4 regions of the Williamsia sp. Y712 genome follow, and region 1 is predicted to be linked to each of the others. Evidence: predicted binding sites of a transcription regulator. Region 1 holds the regulator's gene; each other region holds the start of a gene.
What was found. Region 1 encodes LexA, which represses DNA repair genes until DNA is damaged. Its sites were predicted from a motif close to CGAACANNTGTTCG; they were not measured.
Positions count from the first base shown of each region.

Region 2: a site for LexA is predicted at 1,581-1,594, ahead of AC1D75_RS04010 (HNH endonuclease signature motif containing protein). Genes of this name have one in related genera too.
Region 3: a site for LexA is predicted at 1,877-1,890, ahead of AC1D75_RS16700 (HNH endonuclease signature motif containing protein). Genes of this name have one in related genera too.
Region 4: a site for LexA is predicted at 2,407-2,420, ahead of AC1D75_RS04375 (HNH endonuclease signature motif containing protein). Genes of this name have one in related genera too.

Region 1 covers NZ_JCAIUN010000002.1:684,180-688,509, forward strand. Annotated here, with positions in the region: gene hrpA (ATP-dependent RNA helicase HrpA) at 1-190, shown strand, start outside; gene nrdR (transcriptional regulator NrdR) at 196-645, opposite strand; gene AC1D75_RS18005 (LysM peptidoglycan-binding domain-containing protein) at 736-1,242, opposite strand; gene lexA (transcriptional repressor LexA) at 1,434-2,153, shown strand; gene AC1D75_RS18015 (acyl-CoA dehydrogenase family protein) at 2,256-3,398, opposite strand; gene hflX (GTPase HflX) at 3,491-4,330, opposite strand, start outside.
Region 2 covers NZ_JCAIUN010000001.1:820,249-824,578, forward strand. Annotated here, with positions in the region: gene AC1D75_RS04000 (acyl-CoA dehydrogenase family protein) at 1-11, shown strand, start outside; gene AC1D75_RS04005 (phospholipase D-like domain-containing protein) at 15-1,508, opposite strand; gene AC1D75_RS04010 (HNH endonuclease signature motif containing protein) at 1,655-3,214, shown strand; gene AC1D75_RS04015 (aldo/keto reductase) at 3,276-4,277, opposite strand.
Region 3 covers NZ_JCAIUN010000002.1:399,782-404,111, reverse strand. Annotated here, with positions in the region: gene AC1D75_RS16710 (alpha/beta fold hydrolase) at 1-537, opposite strand, end outside; gene AC1D75_RS16705 (M24 family metallopeptidase) at 730-1,848, shown strand; gene AC1D75_RS16700 (HNH endonuclease signature motif containing protein) at 1,951-3,507, shown strand; gene AC1D75_RS16695 (PPOX class F420-dependent oxidoreductase) at 3,516-3,923, opposite strand; gene AC1D75_RS16690 (TerD family protein) at 4,054-4,330, shown strand, end outside.
Region 4 covers NZ_JCAIUN010000001.1:891,013-895,342, forward strand. Annotated here, with positions in the region: gene AC1D75_RS04360 (universal stress protein) at 1-440, opposite strand, end outside; gene AC1D75_RS04365 (helix-turn-helix transcriptional regulator) at 609-1,463, shown strand; gene AC1D75_RS04370 (SDR family oxidoreductase) at 1,591-2,313, shown strand; gene AC1D75_RS04375 (HNH endonuclease signature motif containing protein) at 2,481-4,046, shown strand; partial or broken gene AC1D75_RS04380 (amidase family protein) at 4,081-4,330, opposite strand, start outside.

The DNA.
Region 1 (4,330 bases):
CATCGATCGCGTGGTGGCCGCATGGACAGACCATCTGCAGATGATCCCGCCGCAGCGGCGCGATGCGGTCAGCGAGGCCGCGGGCTGGATTGTCGAGGAATTGCGCGTCGGACTGTTTGCTCAACAGCTCCGAACCGCTTACCCGATCTCAGAAAAACGTGCCATCAAGGCGATCCGCGACTTGCGGTAGTGGCGCTAAGGCTTGCTCGACCGGAGGTCGTCGATTTCTTTCTGGAAATCATCCACCGAGTCGAATGACCGGTAGACGGAGGCGAATCGCAGGTATGCGACCTCATCGAGATCGCGAAGCGGGCCGAGGATAGCCAGACCGACCTCATTGGCCGGCACTTCCGCCGAGCCTGATGCCCGCACCGCTTCTTCCACCTGCTGCGCGAGATGCTGCAATTTGTCGTCGTCGACCGAACGGCCCTGGCAGGCCCGGCGGACGCCGCGCATGACCTTCTCACGACTGAACGGTTCAGTGACGCCCGTTCGCTTGACCACCGAGAGCACCGCGGTCTCCACCGTGGTGAAACGGCGTGCACACTGCGAACAGGCGCGGCGGCGACGGATGGCCTGACCCTCGTCCGCCACCCGCGAATCGATTACGCGGGTGTCCTCGTTCTTGCAAAACGGGCAATGCATGCACGATTCCTCGACGGTCGACGGCCTGGGCGGAGTGACCAGACACTGTGACTCCGAGGATACCGTCCGCGATCGCGGCCCCTCCACGGTCTACCTCGCGTAGACGGGGGTGACCAATGCCTGACCCACCGACAGTGCCGAGTTGTTCATGGCGTTGAGTTCCATGATCTTCGCAACCACGGCTTCGGTCGGCATCTCGGGTGCGATGCGGGAGGCGATGGCGCCCAACGACTCCCCCGATTGGACCCGGACGACCTCGGTTCCGACGCGGGCCGGATCGGCGGACTGTTGCATGACGCCGCCGAAGAAGGTCATGAACGCCACCACGAGCATCAGACCGACGCCGGTGACCGACGCAGCCGCCCAGGCGCGTCTGCGGGCGAAGACCATCTCGCGAGCGGTCGGTATCCGCCGCTCGGAATTACGCGAATCGGCACACGAGACGGCGACCCGGCGCTGCGCAGGCAGACGGCGACCGGCCGGGCGTGATGTGTCCGCGGGCCGTACCGGGCGCGTGGTGCGCGGGGCGGTACCGCTCTCGGAGTGGTGAACAGGCCGAGCTGTGGCCGGCCGGATGATGGTGGTGGCTGCAGTCATGGGGTTCAGTCCTCGATCATCGGTTTCGATCTCTATTCGATCACTCGTTCGATTGAAAGAGTGTTCGATTTGTACCACGGGCCTCCGACAAAGCGCCACGCCTGATCGAACAAATGTTTGAGACTTGTGACCATTTGCACTATCTTTGTCGACATGGACCCCGCCCGATACCGCATGAACTGGAGGACCTGATGGCCGATACAACCCAGCCCCCGACACCGGCGGACGGGGCCGCGACCACTGTTGTCGCCACCGAACCACTCGCCGAGGGCTCACTGACCCCCCGTCAGAAAGCAGTTCTCGAGGTCATCCGTACCTCGGTTCGCGAGCGCGGCTACCCGCCGAGCATCCGGGAGATCGGTGACGCCGTCGGTCTGACCTCAACGTCGTCGGTCGCCCACCAGCTCCGCACGCTCGAACGCAAGGGTTTCCTGCAGCGCGAGAACAACCGGCCTCGAGCGGTGAACATCCAGGACACCGACCTGAACCCGGCCACAGCGGCCGGGCAGGTTCAGACACCGGACGAATCCCTGCCGACACCGACGTTCGTCCCGGTCCTCGGCCGGATCGCGGCCGGCGGTCCGATCCTCGCCGAAGAAGCCGTCGAAGACGTCTTCCCGCTCCCCAAAGAGCTGGTCGGTGAAGGTTCACTGTTCCTGCTCAGGGTCGTCGGTGAATCGATGATCGACGCCGCGATCTGCGACGGTGACTGGGTGGTCGTACGCCAGCAGAATGTTGCCGACAACGGCGACATCGTTGCGGCGATGATCGACGGCGACGCCACGATCAAGACATTCAAGCGCACCAAGGACGCCGTGTGGCTGATGCCGCACAACCCGGTGTTCGATCCCATCCCGGGCAACGATGCCGTCATCCTGGGCAAGGTCGTCACAGTGATGCGCCGACTCTGAGCTCCGAGTCGTAGGCAGATCACTCTCAGAGCGATCAAAGGCGGGGTGTACCGGGATATCCCGGTACACCCCGCCTTTCGAGTTCAGGGGATCACGAAGTGATCAGACCCCGAGACTGCGTCCGATCACTTCCTTCATGATCTCGGTCGTGCCGCCGTAGATGGTCTGCACGCGAGAGTCGAGGAACGCCTTGGCGACCGAGTATTCACGCATGTATCCGTATCCGCCGTGCAGCTGCAGACACCGGTCGACCAGGTGCACCTGGTTCTCGGTGGCGTAATACTTGGCCATTGCGGCGTCCGGGACGGTCAGCTTCTTCTCGTTCAGCAGACCGATGCAGTGATCGACGAAGACACGCGTCGTCGTGGTCGAGGTGGCCAGTTCGGCCAGCAGGAACCGGGTGTTCTGGAAGTTTCCGATCGAGCGACCGAAGGCCTTGCGGTCCTTGGCGTACTGAACGGTGGTCTCCAGCACCTGCTCCATCGCCGCCGCGGCGACCACTGCGATCGACAGGCGTTCGCGGGGCAGGTTCTGCATCAGGTAGATGAAGCCGAGGCCTTCTTCACCGAGCAGGTTCTCGGCGGGCACGCGGACGTTGTCGAAGCTCAGTTCGGCTGTGTCCTGCGCCTTCATGCCGACCTTGTCGAGGTTGCGGCCGCGCTCGAAACCCTTCATGCCACGCTCGACGACCAGCAGGCTGAATCCCTTCGCGCCTGCCTCGGGGTCGGTGCGCGCGACCACGATCACCAGGTCGGCGTTGATGCCGTTGGTGATGAACGTCTTCGATCCGTTGAGCACCCAGTGGTCGCCGTCTTTCTTGGCGTTGGTCTTGATGCCCTGCAGATCCGAACCGGTTCCGGGCTCGGTCATGGCGATGGCGGTGATGAGCTCACCGGAGGTGAATCCCGGAAGCCAACGCGCCTTCTGCTCATCGTTGGTCAGCTCCAGCAGGTACGGCGCGATGACGTCGTTGTGCAGGGTGAATCCCAGGCCGCTGAACCCGCCCCGTGCGGACTCCTCGGAGACGATGGCCTGGTAGCGGAAGTCGTCGACTCCGCCGCCGCCGAACTCTTCGGGTGCGTCCACGGCCAGGAAGCCGTTCTTACCTGCTTCGATCCACACATCGCGATCGACGATGTTCTGCTCTTCCCAGCGGGCGTGGTGCGGCGCCACATGCTGTTCGAGGAAGCTTCGGTACGAATCGCGGTAGAGGAGGTGTTCAGGCTCGAAAATCGTACGTTCCATCAAGGTCTCCATAACGAGGTGTCAAAACGCGGATGTGCCAGTAACTGTAACTGGATTCTACATTTAGCCCAAGGGCCTGGAGGCCTGGATTTTCAGAACAAGTCAGATGCGGCGAACTCGGCCAGCTGGCTGGCAAGCGCAGAAGGCACGCTGGCGACGATCTCCGTGCCATCGGCGCCGTGCTCTTCGCGCGTCACATCTCCCTCGGCGTGGATGCGCGAGACCAGGTCACCCCGGGAGTACGGCACCCGGACGGTGACATGGACGTCATGTCGCGACACCGACTCCCGGACCCGCTCGAGCAGTTCCGGGATACCTTCGCCCGTGGCCGCCGAGATGAAGACCGCGTCGGGAAACAGACTCCGAAGCTGCGTCAGCACCGTCGGATCGGCGACGTCGATCTTGTTCACCACGAGAAGCTCCGGTGGTGCGGTCGCCTTCTCGTCCTGGATCACCTGATCGACGACCTTGCGCACCGCGCTGATCTGGTCCGTCGGAATCGGGTCCGACCCATCGACGATGTGCAACAGCAGGTCAGCGTCCGCGACCTCTTCCAAGGTCGAACGGAACGCCTCGACAAGCTGGGTGGGCAGGTGCCGGACAAATCCGACGGTGTCTGTGACCACGATTTCCCGACCGTCGTCGAGGGACATCTTCCGGGTTGTCGGGTCGAGGGTGGCGAACAGCGCATTTTGCACCAGCACACCCGATCCGGTCATCGCATTGATCAGACTGGACTTGCCCGCGTTCGTGTAACCGACGATCGTGACCGATGCGACAGCGGACTCTTTCCGCTTGGTGCGCTTGGTGTTTCGCGACGTCTTCATCTCACGGATCTCGCGGCGCAACTTCGCCATCCGCTCACGGATGCGGCGACGGTCCGTCTCGATCTTCGTCTCACCGGGGCCACGCAGACCCACGCCACCGTTGCT
Region 2 (4,330 bases), on a different contig from region 1:
ACGCGTTATAGGGGTCAGTGCGCGTCTGCGAGCTCTCGGTGGGCTGCCCTCCGGATCCGTCGTCGGCCCACAACCAACCGATACGTTTTCTCCAACAACGATGTTCGGGTCCGCTCGGGATCCATCAGCTCGTTCTCGGCGAAGGGGCTGTCCTCGCCGTCGACGATGTCGTGATCGAACTCGACCAGGGTCTTGCCGTCGCCGCGCATTGCGTCGATGGCGGCGCCGAGTCCGGAATGGTTGTCGATCGCAGCCTGGAGTTCGTCGACGTCGATGTCGAGGTGTTCGCTCAGCAGCCGATCCCGGACCCCGCGGATCGCGATGCGGTTCTCATTCGATTCGGGAAGGTCGGGATCGAACTCGACGGCGAGGTCACATTCGCTGTCGAAGCCCATCGACCGGTTGTTGAGATTGGACGACCCCACGCGCAGGAGACGGTCATCCATCACCAGGACCTTGGCGTGCACGTATATCGGTTCCCCGCCCGCGGTCACCGGATGGTATGCGCGAAAACGCTTTTCGGTGTCGGCCTGCCACAGGAACTGGAGGAGGCGCTGGCGGGCACCGTCCATCGCCTGCTGTTCGAGCCAGCTGTCGGCATGTCGGGGCAGGACGATCACGATCTCGGGCCCCCCGCTTTCGCGCAGGCGCTTCTCCAGGGCCTCGGCGATGGTCCGGGACGCGAGGTACTGACTCTCGATGTAGAGGTAGTGCCGAGCGGCGGCTATGGCTGCGAGATAGAGAGATTCGATCTCGCGCACCTCGTCCCGGCCCGGGATCTCCGGCAGTGTCCGCGCCACGGCCACGTCGACCGATTCCATGGTCGGGATCAGTGTGTCGGGCCAATAGTTGTCCCCGACGTCGGTGACCTGTTCGAGGGTGCGCCCGGTTGCTGCCAACCATCGGGCCCGTGCCATCTCGCCGACCACACGGGCCGCGTCCCCGTCAACAGCGGTGGTCGCGTCGTGCCAGGGCCCATACGTCTTGCCGTTGGGCTGGGTGCGCCGATCGTTCTGATCGAGGTGGTCGGAGGTGTCCCATCGGTCGACGGTCATGTCGATGCCGCCACAGAACGCGATCTGATCGTCGATCACCAGGATCTTTTGATGATGTGCCGCGCCAACCGGGTGCACCAGATCGTTCTCGAACTGCAGTGCGGGGTCGGTGAGCCAGTTCTGAATGAAAACCGGCGCCATCCCCCTGTTGATCGCACCCAACCCCAAACTCCACTTGAGGAGGTTGATATTGAGCCCGGGTCGGTTCTGCGGCAACCACTTCAGGAAATCGCCGAGAGCATTGGGTCCGTCGAGGGTCTGCCCTTCGGGCTCGAACTGGATCCGGGTGTCAAAGTCCCACCCGATCAGAATGATTCGGCTGCGTGCCTGTAACATCGCGGCCTTTGCATGCCTGAAGTAGTCGGCCGCGTCGACGATCACCGCGAGTCGATCGGCCTCGGCGATCTTCCAGCAGGTCTCATCGGGCACAAGCACCGGCTTGTCACTGCTCACGGGGGACCCTCGGCTTCTTCGACGGATTAGCGTTCTAGAAAGTAGCACGTTGGGTTGTACGCGCTGATTAGTCGAACAAACATTCGACATGCGGCGGCATCGCAGGTAGGCTCATGGCAAGCTTTCGATCAGATGTGCTGGGGGGCATGATGACTGACGATCCATCTGATGACGTGACGGTTGATTCTTCTTCGGTTCCGGTGTTGGTGGCCAAGTATCTCGAGTTGGAGTTGTTGCTCGCTGATATCAATGATTGTTCCTCGTCGGATATGGCTGACAGTGAGCTCAATGAGCTTGTGCGGGTGCATGAACGGATCTCCCGCAAGGTCGAGTTCACCGGTGTGCGGAATTTGCTGCGGGTGTCGGACCGCTCGTCGTTTACCAAGGCGGGGTATTCGTCGTTGTTCGGTTTCGTGCGGCAAGAGTTGCGGTTGACCAAAGGGCAAACCTCCTCCCGGATCCGTGGACTGGAAGCCGTCGGACGGTTTCATACGATGCAGGGGCAGGAGTTGGCGCCGAAATGTCCTGCCGCTGAACAGGCCTGGTCGAAAGGGTTGATCGGGGCAGCGCATATGGATGTGATGTTGGATGTGCGCAAACACATCCCGTCTGCTTCCGATCCGGCGGTGTATGACGTGGTTGATCACTGGATGACCGAAGAAGCGGTCGGTCAGGACCCGACGCAGTTGGTTGCGTCGGGCCGGCAAGTGCTGGCGCGGGTCGATCCCGATGGCCGGTTGACCGACGACAGCGATCGAGCCCGCAAACGTTCAGTGGGAATCGGCGATCAGGGTGTGGACTTGATGGCGAAAATCTCGGGCACGCTAGATCCGGAAACCTTGGCGTTGTTCAAGACCGTGATGGACGTCTGGGCCGCGCCCGGGATGAACAATCCGGCCGACCCGAACTCGCCGACCGGCGCGAGCGATGATCCGAAACAAGATGCCGAGTTGATCAAGGCCGCGGCCGAGCGCGATACCCGTTCGACGAGCCAGCAACATCACGATGCGTTGAAAGCGATCCTGAAAACAATTCTGGAGTGCAACGTGCTCGGTAAGTCCCATCGGGGTTTGCCGGCGCAGTTGATCATCACGATGACCAAAGAGCAGCTCGACGACTGCGCGGGTATCGCGAAAACGGCTTCAGGGGTGGATATTCCGGTCAAGGAAGCGTTGAACCTGTCGGCCCGCTCCGACAAATACCTCGCCGTCTTCGCCAACCACAGCGCCGAGGTGCTGTATTTCGCCCGGGCCAAACGCACCGCGCAGAAAGGCCAGCGTTTGGCGATGTTCGCCCGGGATCGCGGTTGCTCGCACCCGGGGTGCACCAATCCGGCGACCTGGGCGGAGATCCATCACCTGATTGCCTGGATCAACGGTGGTCTGACCGACATCGATCTGATGGGATCAGCCTGCCCGCCGCATCACAAGCTCGTCGGCGATGGCCCGGGCCAGTGGCAGACGGTGATGATCACCGAAGGGCCCGACAAGGGCAGGGTCGGGTGGATACCCCCGGCAAGTGTGGATCCGGAACGCAAACCGAGAGTCAACCGTGCCCAGCATGTCGACGAAACCTTCGCAGCGGCCTGGCAAAAAGTCCTCGGCGACCGCCACGCGGTGTTGGCCGAAAAGTTGGCGGAACTGACCAGCGACGTATCTGACCTCCCACCTGATTCTGGCACCGACGACCCCGAGTCCGTCGAATAGCATTGCAGGTAAGTGTGTTCAGAGATCAGTGGTCGCGTATGGCCGCGGATCGAGCCTGCGTTCAGCGCTCGCTGTCGAGCATCGCCATATGGGCTTCGTCGTAGCGCCCGCCGGCAGCGGCGTCAGCAGGGACGGCGGCCTCGATGGTGTCGAGTTCCGCCTTGGTGAGGTTGAAGTCAAGGGCGGCAAGGGAATCGTGCAACCGTGTCACCTTCTGGGTGCCGATGATCGGGACGATGTCGTCACCCTGGGCGAGTACCCAGGCGATCGCGAGTTGTGCGACGCTGACACCGCGCCGGTCGGCGATCGTCGCGAGTGCATCGACGAGTTCGAGGTTCTTGGTCAGGTTGTCGCCCTGAAAACGTGGGGTGTGCGCTCGATAGTCGTTGGGGGCGAATGTGGTTCCGGCCCCGACCGAGTTGCTCAGCAGACCGCGCGCCAACACTCCGTAGGCGGTGATCCCGATACCGAGTTCACGGGTGGTCGACAGTATTCCGGATTCGATACCGCGGGACATCAGCGAGTACTCGATCTGCAGGTCGACAATGGGATGCACTGCCGCGGCGCGGCGAATCGTGTCGATACCCACCTCGGACAGGCCGATGTGGCGGACATAACCGGCGTCGACCATCTCGGCGATGGCGCCGATGGTCTCCTCGATCGGGACGGCCGGGTCGAGGCGGGCCGGGCGGTAGACGTCGATGTGATCGACCCCGAGCCGGGTCAGCGAATACGTGAGGAAGTTCTTCATCGCAGCCGGTCGGGTATCGAACCCGACGAACTCGCCGTCGGGAGAACGGAGTCCGCCGAACTTCACACTGAGCTGCACGTCGTCGCGATCACGTTCGCGCAACGCCCGGCCGATCAGCATCTCGTTGTGACCGCTTCCGTAGAAGTCGCCGGTGTCGATGAGGTTCACGCCTTCATCGATCGCGGCGTGAATGGTGGCGATGGACGACGCGTCGTCGCTGGGGCCGTACATACTGGACATGCCCATCGCACCGAGGCCGATGCGGGAGACCGATGGTCCTGTTTTGCCGAGGGTTACCTGTTGAATGTTCATGAGCTCAGCCTGGACGATTTGTGCGGCCGGTGGCAGAGACCGGTTATCGGGGG
Region 3 (4,330 bases), 280 kb from region 1:
CAGCGTGCGTGAAGCCGCTGCGAACGTAGAAAACACTCCTGGGAGTGAGACAGCGGCCAGCGCGTACTCGGAAAACGGTAGTGACAGCGCGCGCAGGACCGGATTGACGTCTTTGGTGACGCCGCCGGTACCGACCAGAACCAACCGTTCGACCATCTCGGGGAACTGGTAGGCGAACTGCCCGGCCACACCACCGCCGAGCGAATGGCCGACGATCGTCACGCGTTCGACGTCAAGGTAGGCCAGCAGATCCCGCATTCCGTTGGCAAAAGCGGGCACGGAGTAGTCGGCGCGCGGACGATCGGAGAATCCGTGTCCGAGAAAGTCCGGTGCGATGACCGTGTACTTTTCGCTGAGCTGGGTGAACACCGGTTCCCAGGCCAGGGAGTTGTCGCCGATTCCGTGCAGCAAAAGCAGCGCCGGGCCCGATCCGGCCATCCGGTAGGCACGCTTGTATCCGTGCAGATTTGCGAACTGGACCTGAGAATCATCGGTCGGAACAGCCCGTAATCGACGTCGTACGCCTTCACGGTCCACGGTGACCTCCTGGTTTTCCTCAGAACTAAATATCTTTCGTTGCCCCTATTCTCCGCGCAAGACGGGGTTTCCGCCCGGTTAAAGATCACTCATCGCATGTTGTGATCGGAGTGGGACACACTTCCGATGGTTTGTGACGAAGGTCAGGGCGCCGCCAACACCAAGAACTCGGCGACCGATAGCCTTGAATCCATGGCGGATCAGCGATTCTCGGCAGCGGTGTACAAGTCACGTCTGGATCGGGCGCAGGAGTTGACGGCGAAAGCCGGTCTGTCGGCGCTCTTCATCACTCCCGGACCCGACCTGCGATATCTGACGGGCTCACGAGCGACGACATTCGAACGGCTCACCGCCCTGGTGATCAGTCCGGAGCGCGCTCCCGAAGTGGTTGTGCCACGACTGGAGTTGGCGGCGCTACGGGAATCGGCCGTCGGTGAGCTCGGACTGAGCGTTCACGATTGGGTCGACGGCCAGGATGCGTACGCACTGGCGGTTGGAGCCGCCGGGGGAGCCGGCGGCCGTTACGCGGTCTCCGACGCCACCCCTGCGCTGCACACCGTCCCGCTGGCAGGGCATTGGGGCGGCGCACCGGAACTTGCCACTGCCGTGCTGCGTGAACTGCGAATGATCAAGGATGACGCCGAGATTGAAGCACTGCGCCGCGCAGGTGCCGCGATCGACCGAGTGCACGCCCGAGTGGGGGAATGGCTGAAAGCCGGCCGCACCGAACGTGAAGTCGCGGCCGACATCGATGCCGCCATCCTTGCCGAAGGGCACACCCGGGCCGAGTTCATCATCGTCGGATCCGGTCCCAACGGCGCCGATCCCCATCACGAGGTCTCAGATCGGGTGATCGAGGACGGCGACATGGTGGTCGTCGACATCGGCGGACCCGTCGCGCCGGGATACAACTCCGATTGCACCCGAACCTACTGTGTCGGAACGCCTTCCGATGCGATCGCACGGCAGTATGAGTGGCTACAACAAGCTCAGCGAGCCGCTGTGGCCGCCGTCCGCCCCGGCGTCACCGCCGAGCAGGTCGATGCCGCGGCCCGGGACGTGCTCGCAGCCGCCGGACTGGCTGACAAATTTGTTCACCGCACCGGCCACGGCATCGGACTGTCCGTCCACGAAGAGCCATATATCGTTGCAGGCAATGGTATTCCACTGCGCCCGGGCATGGCATTCAGCATCGAACCCGGCATCTACTTCTCCGGCAGTTGGGGTGCGCGCATCGAAGATATCGTTGTCGTCACCGATGATGGCTGCGAAGCATTCAATTCCCAACCGCACGAACTGAAGTCGGTCTGAACTAGGTTCTCAACCTATCATATTGATTCGAATAAACGTTCGACTTTTGGTGTCCTCCGAGGTAGACTGATTGAAAGAGTTCGATCAGATGTGCTGGGGGGCATGATGACTGACGATCCATCTGATGAAGTCGGGGTTGATTCTTCGGTTCCGGTGTTGGTGCGTAAGTACCTCGAGTTGGAGTTGCTGGTTGCCGATATCGCGGACTGCGCTGATTCCGATATGTCTGGGGCGGAAGTCAATGAGCTTGTGCGGGTGCATGAACGGATAGTTTGCAAGCTTGAGTTCACCGGGTTGCGGCACCTGTTGCGGGTTTCAGATCGATCATCGTTTACCGAAGCCGGGTACTCGTCACTGTTCGGGTTCACCCGCAGCGAGTTGCGGCTGACCAAAGGCCAAACCTCCTCCCGAATTCGCGGCCTGGAGGCAGTCGGCCGATTCCACACGATGCAGGGTGAGGAGTTGGCGCCGAAATGCCCTGCCGCCGAACAGGCCTGGGCTCACGGGCTGATCGGCGCCTCGCATATGGATGTGATGCTGGATGTGCGCAAACACATTCCGTCCGCGGCTGATCCGGCCGTGTATGACGTGGTCGATCATTGGATGACCGAAGAAGCCGTTGGTCAGGACCCCACCCAATTGGCCGCATCGGGCCGTGCGGTGTTGGCCCGAGTCGATCCCGACGGCCGGCTGACCGACGATTCGGATCGGGCGCGTAAACGCAGTGTGAGTCTGGGTGATCAAGGGGTAGACCTGATGGCCAAGATCTCCGGCACCCTGGATCCGGAAACGTTGGCGATGTTCAAGACCGTGATGGATGTCTGGGCTGCCCCGGGGATGAACAACCCGGCTGACCCGAACTCGCCGACCGGGGCCTCCGATGATCCGAAACAAGATGCAGAGCTGATCAAGGCGGCCGCCGAACGTGATACCCGCTCCAAGGGCCAACAACATCACGACGCGCTCAAGGCGATCCTGAAAACAATTCTGGAATGCAACCTGCTCGGCAAGTCCCATCGGGGTTTGCCGGCGCAGTTGATCATCACGATGACCAAAGCGCAGCTCGACGACTGTGCGGGGATCGCCAGAACGGCGTCGGGAGTGGATATTCCGGTCAAAGAGGCCCTGCACCTGGCAGCGCGGTCCGACAAATATTTGGCCGTGTTCGCTGACCACTCCGCGGAGGTGTTGTATCTGGCCCGGACCAAACGGACCGCGCAGAAAGGCCAGCGGCTCGCGTTGTTCGTCCGGGATCGGGGTTGTTCGCATCCAGGCTGCACCAATCCAGCGACCTGGGTCGAGGCCCATCACCTGCTTGCATGGATCAACGGTGGTCTGACCGACATCAACATGATGGGATCCGCCTGCCCGCCGCATCACAAACTCATCGGTGATGGTCCACATCAGTGGCAGACAATCATGATCACCGAAGGCCCCGACACGGGTCGAGTCGGCTGGATACCGCCGGCGTCGGTTGATCCGGAACGCACACCGCGGGTCAATCGCGCCCAGCACGTCAACGAAACCTTCGCAGCGGCCTGGCAAAAAGTCCTCGCCGACCGCCAGGCGGTGTTGGCCGAAAAGCTGGCGGAACCGACCGGCGGCGAACCCGAGGTCCAACCCGATCCCGAACCGGATAGTCCTGACCAGGATGCGTAGCGCCTTTTTTAGGCGGTGACCATCAGCGATTGCGAACCAAGTACGCGTTCGACGTTGATCTGTATGACCACGCGGCGTGGGTTCACTTTGGGTTCTTTGTAGCGCGCGGCATAGCGGCGGACACCTTCGGCGACAGCGTCTGGGTCACGATGGACCGATGCCTTGCCTTCCAGCGTCAACCACTGCGGACCGTTCACCTGGAACACGGCGGCGTATCCAGCCCGGTCGACATTTTTCACCTTCTGGCTGCCTTCGAAGGTGATCACGCGTGCGATTTTCGTCTCGGCGTCGTAGGTGAATCCCACAGCAACAACATGAGGAGTCCCCGATGCACGGACGGTGGTCAGGCTCCCGAGGTGGCGCTCGGTGAGGAAGTCCAGTGCTGCGGGGGTGAGGTCGTCTGCTGTTTTGGGCACAAGCCGACCTTAGCCAAGTCGCTATCCGATCAAGCGCCCCCTGTGCGGCAGGCATGTCTGGACACCACGTCGCATACCCATCTATTGGACCTCTATGCACTCAGCCTAGACGTCGTGCGATAGTCACGTGATGACCGATCAACACGTTGAAGCACTGGAACTTGTTCGCGGACAGAATGTTTCCGTTGAATCCATAAGCCAGGGTAACGATATTCTGTCTGTCGGCGTCGTGAGCCGCTTTCCCGGTGAGACTGCAATAACGCCCGACGTGAGCATCTTGCTGCTGGATGCGACCGATAAGGTTCGATCAAACTCGGATTTCGTCTTTTACAACCAACGCGAGGGAGCCGGCGGAGCCGTTCGGCTCGAGGACAGTGAAGCCGGCGACGCCGATTCGGCCACTCTTT
Region 4 (4,330 bases), on a different contig from region 1:
CGCCAGACCAGTACGGGGCACTTCGCCTGATTGACGATCCGGATGACGTGGCCACCGAGCACCAGATCGCTCGCGGCGTTGTGCCAGTGCGCGCCGACAACGATCAAGCGCGCGGTCTCCGAGCTCTCGGCAAAGACGGTTGGCACGGATTCATTGACGATCCGGCGGTCGATCGTCAATTCGGGGTGGCGTTCACGGACGACGCTCTCGGCATCGTCGAGCTTCTTGTTGCCGTCGGCGGCGAGTTCTTCGGCCAGTGACTCCGGGCTGAACACCATCGCGTTCGCGAAATACCACTCGAGCCGGGGGATGGCGTGAAGCAACTGCAGTGGAGATCCGCTGCGGGCGGCAAAATCCGCTGCCCACCGTGCGGCGCCCAGGGAGCCCTCTGAACCATCGATCCCGACAACTACCGGTGCGCTGCTTGCCTCGGCGTTCATCCCACGTCCTCGTCTCTCGCGTCACTGCCGCACCACTGTCGTTCGGGTGCCCGGTTCGGTTCGAACTCTATGCCGGGGTGCGCGAGGTATCAATGAACGGCGGTCGAGCAGCATATCCAGGGAGTGCGACACCCTGGCTCCGCAGATGCGGCACCTAGAGTGAACGCAGTGAACAAACAGGGAGAACTCGGGGCCTACCTGCAGGCCCGACGCGCCGCGGTGACGCCCGCAGACGTCGGGATGCCGGGGTCGACCGGACACCGGCGGGTGGCCGGGCTTCGTCGCGAAGAGATCGCCACGCTCGCCGGGGTGAGTGCTGACTACTACGCGCGTCTGGAACAGGGGCGCGAGAGACATCCGTCGGCGGCCGTGCTGAATGCGTTGGCCAGAGCGCTCCGGCTCGACAACGGTGGGAGAGAACACCTTTTCCGGCTTGCCGATGTCGCCTTTCATCCAAGCCCGGTGTCCAGACGCGCACGGCCGTCACCAAAACTGCAGATCATGCTCGATGCCTGGACCGACACGCCGGCGATGATCATCAACGACAGACTCGACGTCCTGGCCTCCAATGCACTTGCCGACGAGCTGTATTCGCCGTTCGAGAGTTTCGACAACGTGGCGTTGATGGTGTTCCTCGACCCGGCCGCTCCGACGTTCTTTGCCCGGTGGCATCTTTCGGCCGAGACCTGTGCGGCCAACTTGCGAACGGTGATCGGCAGAGACGGATCCGACGCAGAGCTTCGGGATCTGCTGGAACAGCTGCTCGCCAACACCGAGTTCCGTAGGTACTGGAAGCGACATGAGGTCCGGGGTAAGACGTCGGAGTCCAAACACTTCGTGCACCCGGATGCCGGTGAATTCAGCCTGGATGTCCAGGTGTTCGACATCCGGGAAGCACCTGGGCAGCAACTGATCGTCTATACCGCGGACCCCGGTACCCCGGCCCGCGACGCCCTTCGTCTTCTGGGTGCCCTGGCCGCGACCCGTTCGCAGGCAGCCGAACCCAGATCCCGTCGCAGCTGACCGAGTCCGACCGCTGTCTGAGGCTGGGTGTGCTACTCCTCGGGTCGATAAGTCCTGGTACGCAGATGATTCCGTGACCATCATGGTAATCGGAATCAAAAATCCGTATGAGACAAGGACTTAACCGATGGACAAGATCGTTCTCATCACCGGCGCTTCCAGCGGAATCGGCGAAGCAACCGCACTGCACCTGGCCGAACAGGGCTGCACCGTCGTGCTGGGTGCCCGACGGATCGACCGCCTGCACGCACTCGTCGAACGGATCGAGGCATCCGGCGGCCGAGCCACTGCGCACACCCTGGATGTGACCGACCGCGGTGACGTTCAGGCTTTCGTTGAGGCAGCCCACGCCGAATACGGTCGGGTGGACGTGCTGGTCAACAACGCCGGAGTGATGCCGTTGTCTCCCTTGAGCTCCGGCAAGGTCGATGAGTGGGAACGCATGATCGATGTGAACGTGCGCGGGCTGCTGTATGGCATCAACGCGGTCCTACCGGTGTTCACCGAGCAGCGCAGCGGGCATGTGGTCACGATCGCTTCCGTTGGGGCTCACCAGGTGTCGCCCACCGCGGCGGTCTATTGCGGAACCAAGTATGCCGCCTGGGCCATCACAGAAGGTCTTCGGCAGGAGAGCGAACCGTGGCTCCGGGTATCCACGATCACCCCGGGCGTTGTCGAATCCGAGCTGGCCTCGACAATTACCGACAAGGGCGCACAGGAGGCGATGGCGGTATACCGGGCCAACACGATTCACCCTTCGGCGATTGCCCGGGCGATCGGGTTTGTCATCGACCAGCCTGAAGATGTTGACGTCAACGAAATCGTGGTGCGGCCGGCCGCGCAGCGGTAGGGCGAATCGCGGTCTGGGTGTTTAACCCGCACGGCGTGCGCAACGCGTTGTCTTGCAGAGGGTTTGTCTTGCCTGGGCGCCAAGTCCATTACTCGAACAAACATTCGACACAGTGCTATTTCCGAGGTACTCTGGTTGAAAGCGTTCGATCAGATGTGCTGGGGGGCATGATGACTGACGATCCGTCTGATGAGGTTCCGATTGATCCTTCTTCGGTTCCGGTGTTGGTGCGCAAGTATCTCGAGTTGGAGTTGCTGCTTGCCGATATCAACGATTGCTCGTCGGCGGATGTGTCTGACTCAGAAGTCAATGAGCTTGTGCGGGTGCATGAACGGGTCGCCCGCAAGCTTGAGTTCACCGGGTTACGTCACCTGTTGCGGGTTTCGGATCGGTCATCGTTTACCGAAGCCGGGTACTCGTCGCTGTTCGGTTTCACGCGTAGCGAGTTGCGGCTGACCAAAGGCCAAACCATGTCGCGGATTCGTGGGCTGGAGGCTGTGGGCCGGTTTCACACGATGCAGGGTGAGGAGTTGGCGCCGAAATGCCCTGCCGCTGAGCATGCCTGGTCCCAAGGCCTGATTGGCGCCTCACATATGGATGTGATGCTGGATGTGCGCAAACACATTCCCTCAGCTGCCGATCCGGCGGTGTATGACGTGGTCGATCACTGGATGACCGAAGAAGCCGTCGGCCAGGATCCGACCCAGTTGGCTGCGGCTGGCAGGCAAGTGCTGGCCCGGGTCGATCCCGATGGCCGGCTGACCGATGATTCGGATCGGGCGCGTAAACGTTCGGTGAGTTTGGGTGATCAGGGTGTGGATCTGATGGCGAAAATCTCCGGCACCCTCGATCCGGAAACCCTGGCCTTGTTGCGGACGGTGATGGATGTGTGGGCGGCGCCGGGGATGAATAATCCGGCCGATCCGAACTCGCCGAACGGGGCCTCCGATGATCCGAAACAGGATGCAGAGTTGATGAAGGCTGCGGCCGAGCGTGATACCCGCTCGAAGGGCCAACAGTGTCACGACGCGCTCAAGGCGATCCTGAAAACGATTTTGGAGTGCAACCTGCTCGGCAAGTCGCATCGGGGGTTGCCGGCGCAGTTGATCATCACGATGACCAAAGAACAACTCGACGATTGTGCGGGGATCGCGAAGACGGCCTCAGGAGTGGACATTCCGGTCAAAGATGCCCTTCACCTGGCGGCTCGTTCGGACAAGTATTTGGCGGTGTTCGCCAACCACAGCGCCGAGGTGCTGTATTTCGCCCGGGCCAAACGCACCGCGCAGAAGGGTCAACGGTTGGCGATATTTGCCAGAGACCGAGGCTGCTCGCACCCCGGCTGCACCAATCCGGCGACCTGGGTAGAGATCCACCACCTCATTGCCTGGATCAACGGTGGTTTGACCGATATCGATCTGATGGGCTCAGCGTGCCCGCCGCACCACAAGTTGGTGGGCGATGGTCCGGGCCAGTGGCAGACCATCATGATCACCGAAGGGCCTGACAAAGGCCGGGTCGGGTGGATACCCCCGGCGTCGGTGGATCCCGAACGCAGGCCGCGGGTCAACCGTGCCCAGCATGTCAACGAAACCTTCGCAGCGGCCTGGCAAAAAATCCTCGCCGACCGGCGGGCGGCGTTGGCCAAAACTCGGACGGAACTGAGCGGATGCGAATCTGAGGTCCCACCGGAACCGGAACCTGACATCGAAAATCCTGATCCGATCGAATGACCGCTACTCGGCCATCACATCGGACTCGTCGTGGCAAGGCGCCGGCATCGAGTAGCCGCTGCATCACCGGTGCGGTGACGTCGGCGACGTACGCGTAGTCGGGGCAGGAAGGGTAGTGGGGACCCCGGCGACGTCGATGCTGTCCTTGACGCCGAAGGGCACACCGTAGGGCGGAAGCGTGCGGGCGCCGGGGCGTAGTTCGATTTCTTCGGTGGCGGCGAGAAGTTGGGCGCGCGGCACCGTCGACAACCAGGTGCCGTCGTTGCCACGGGCCGCGATCGCGT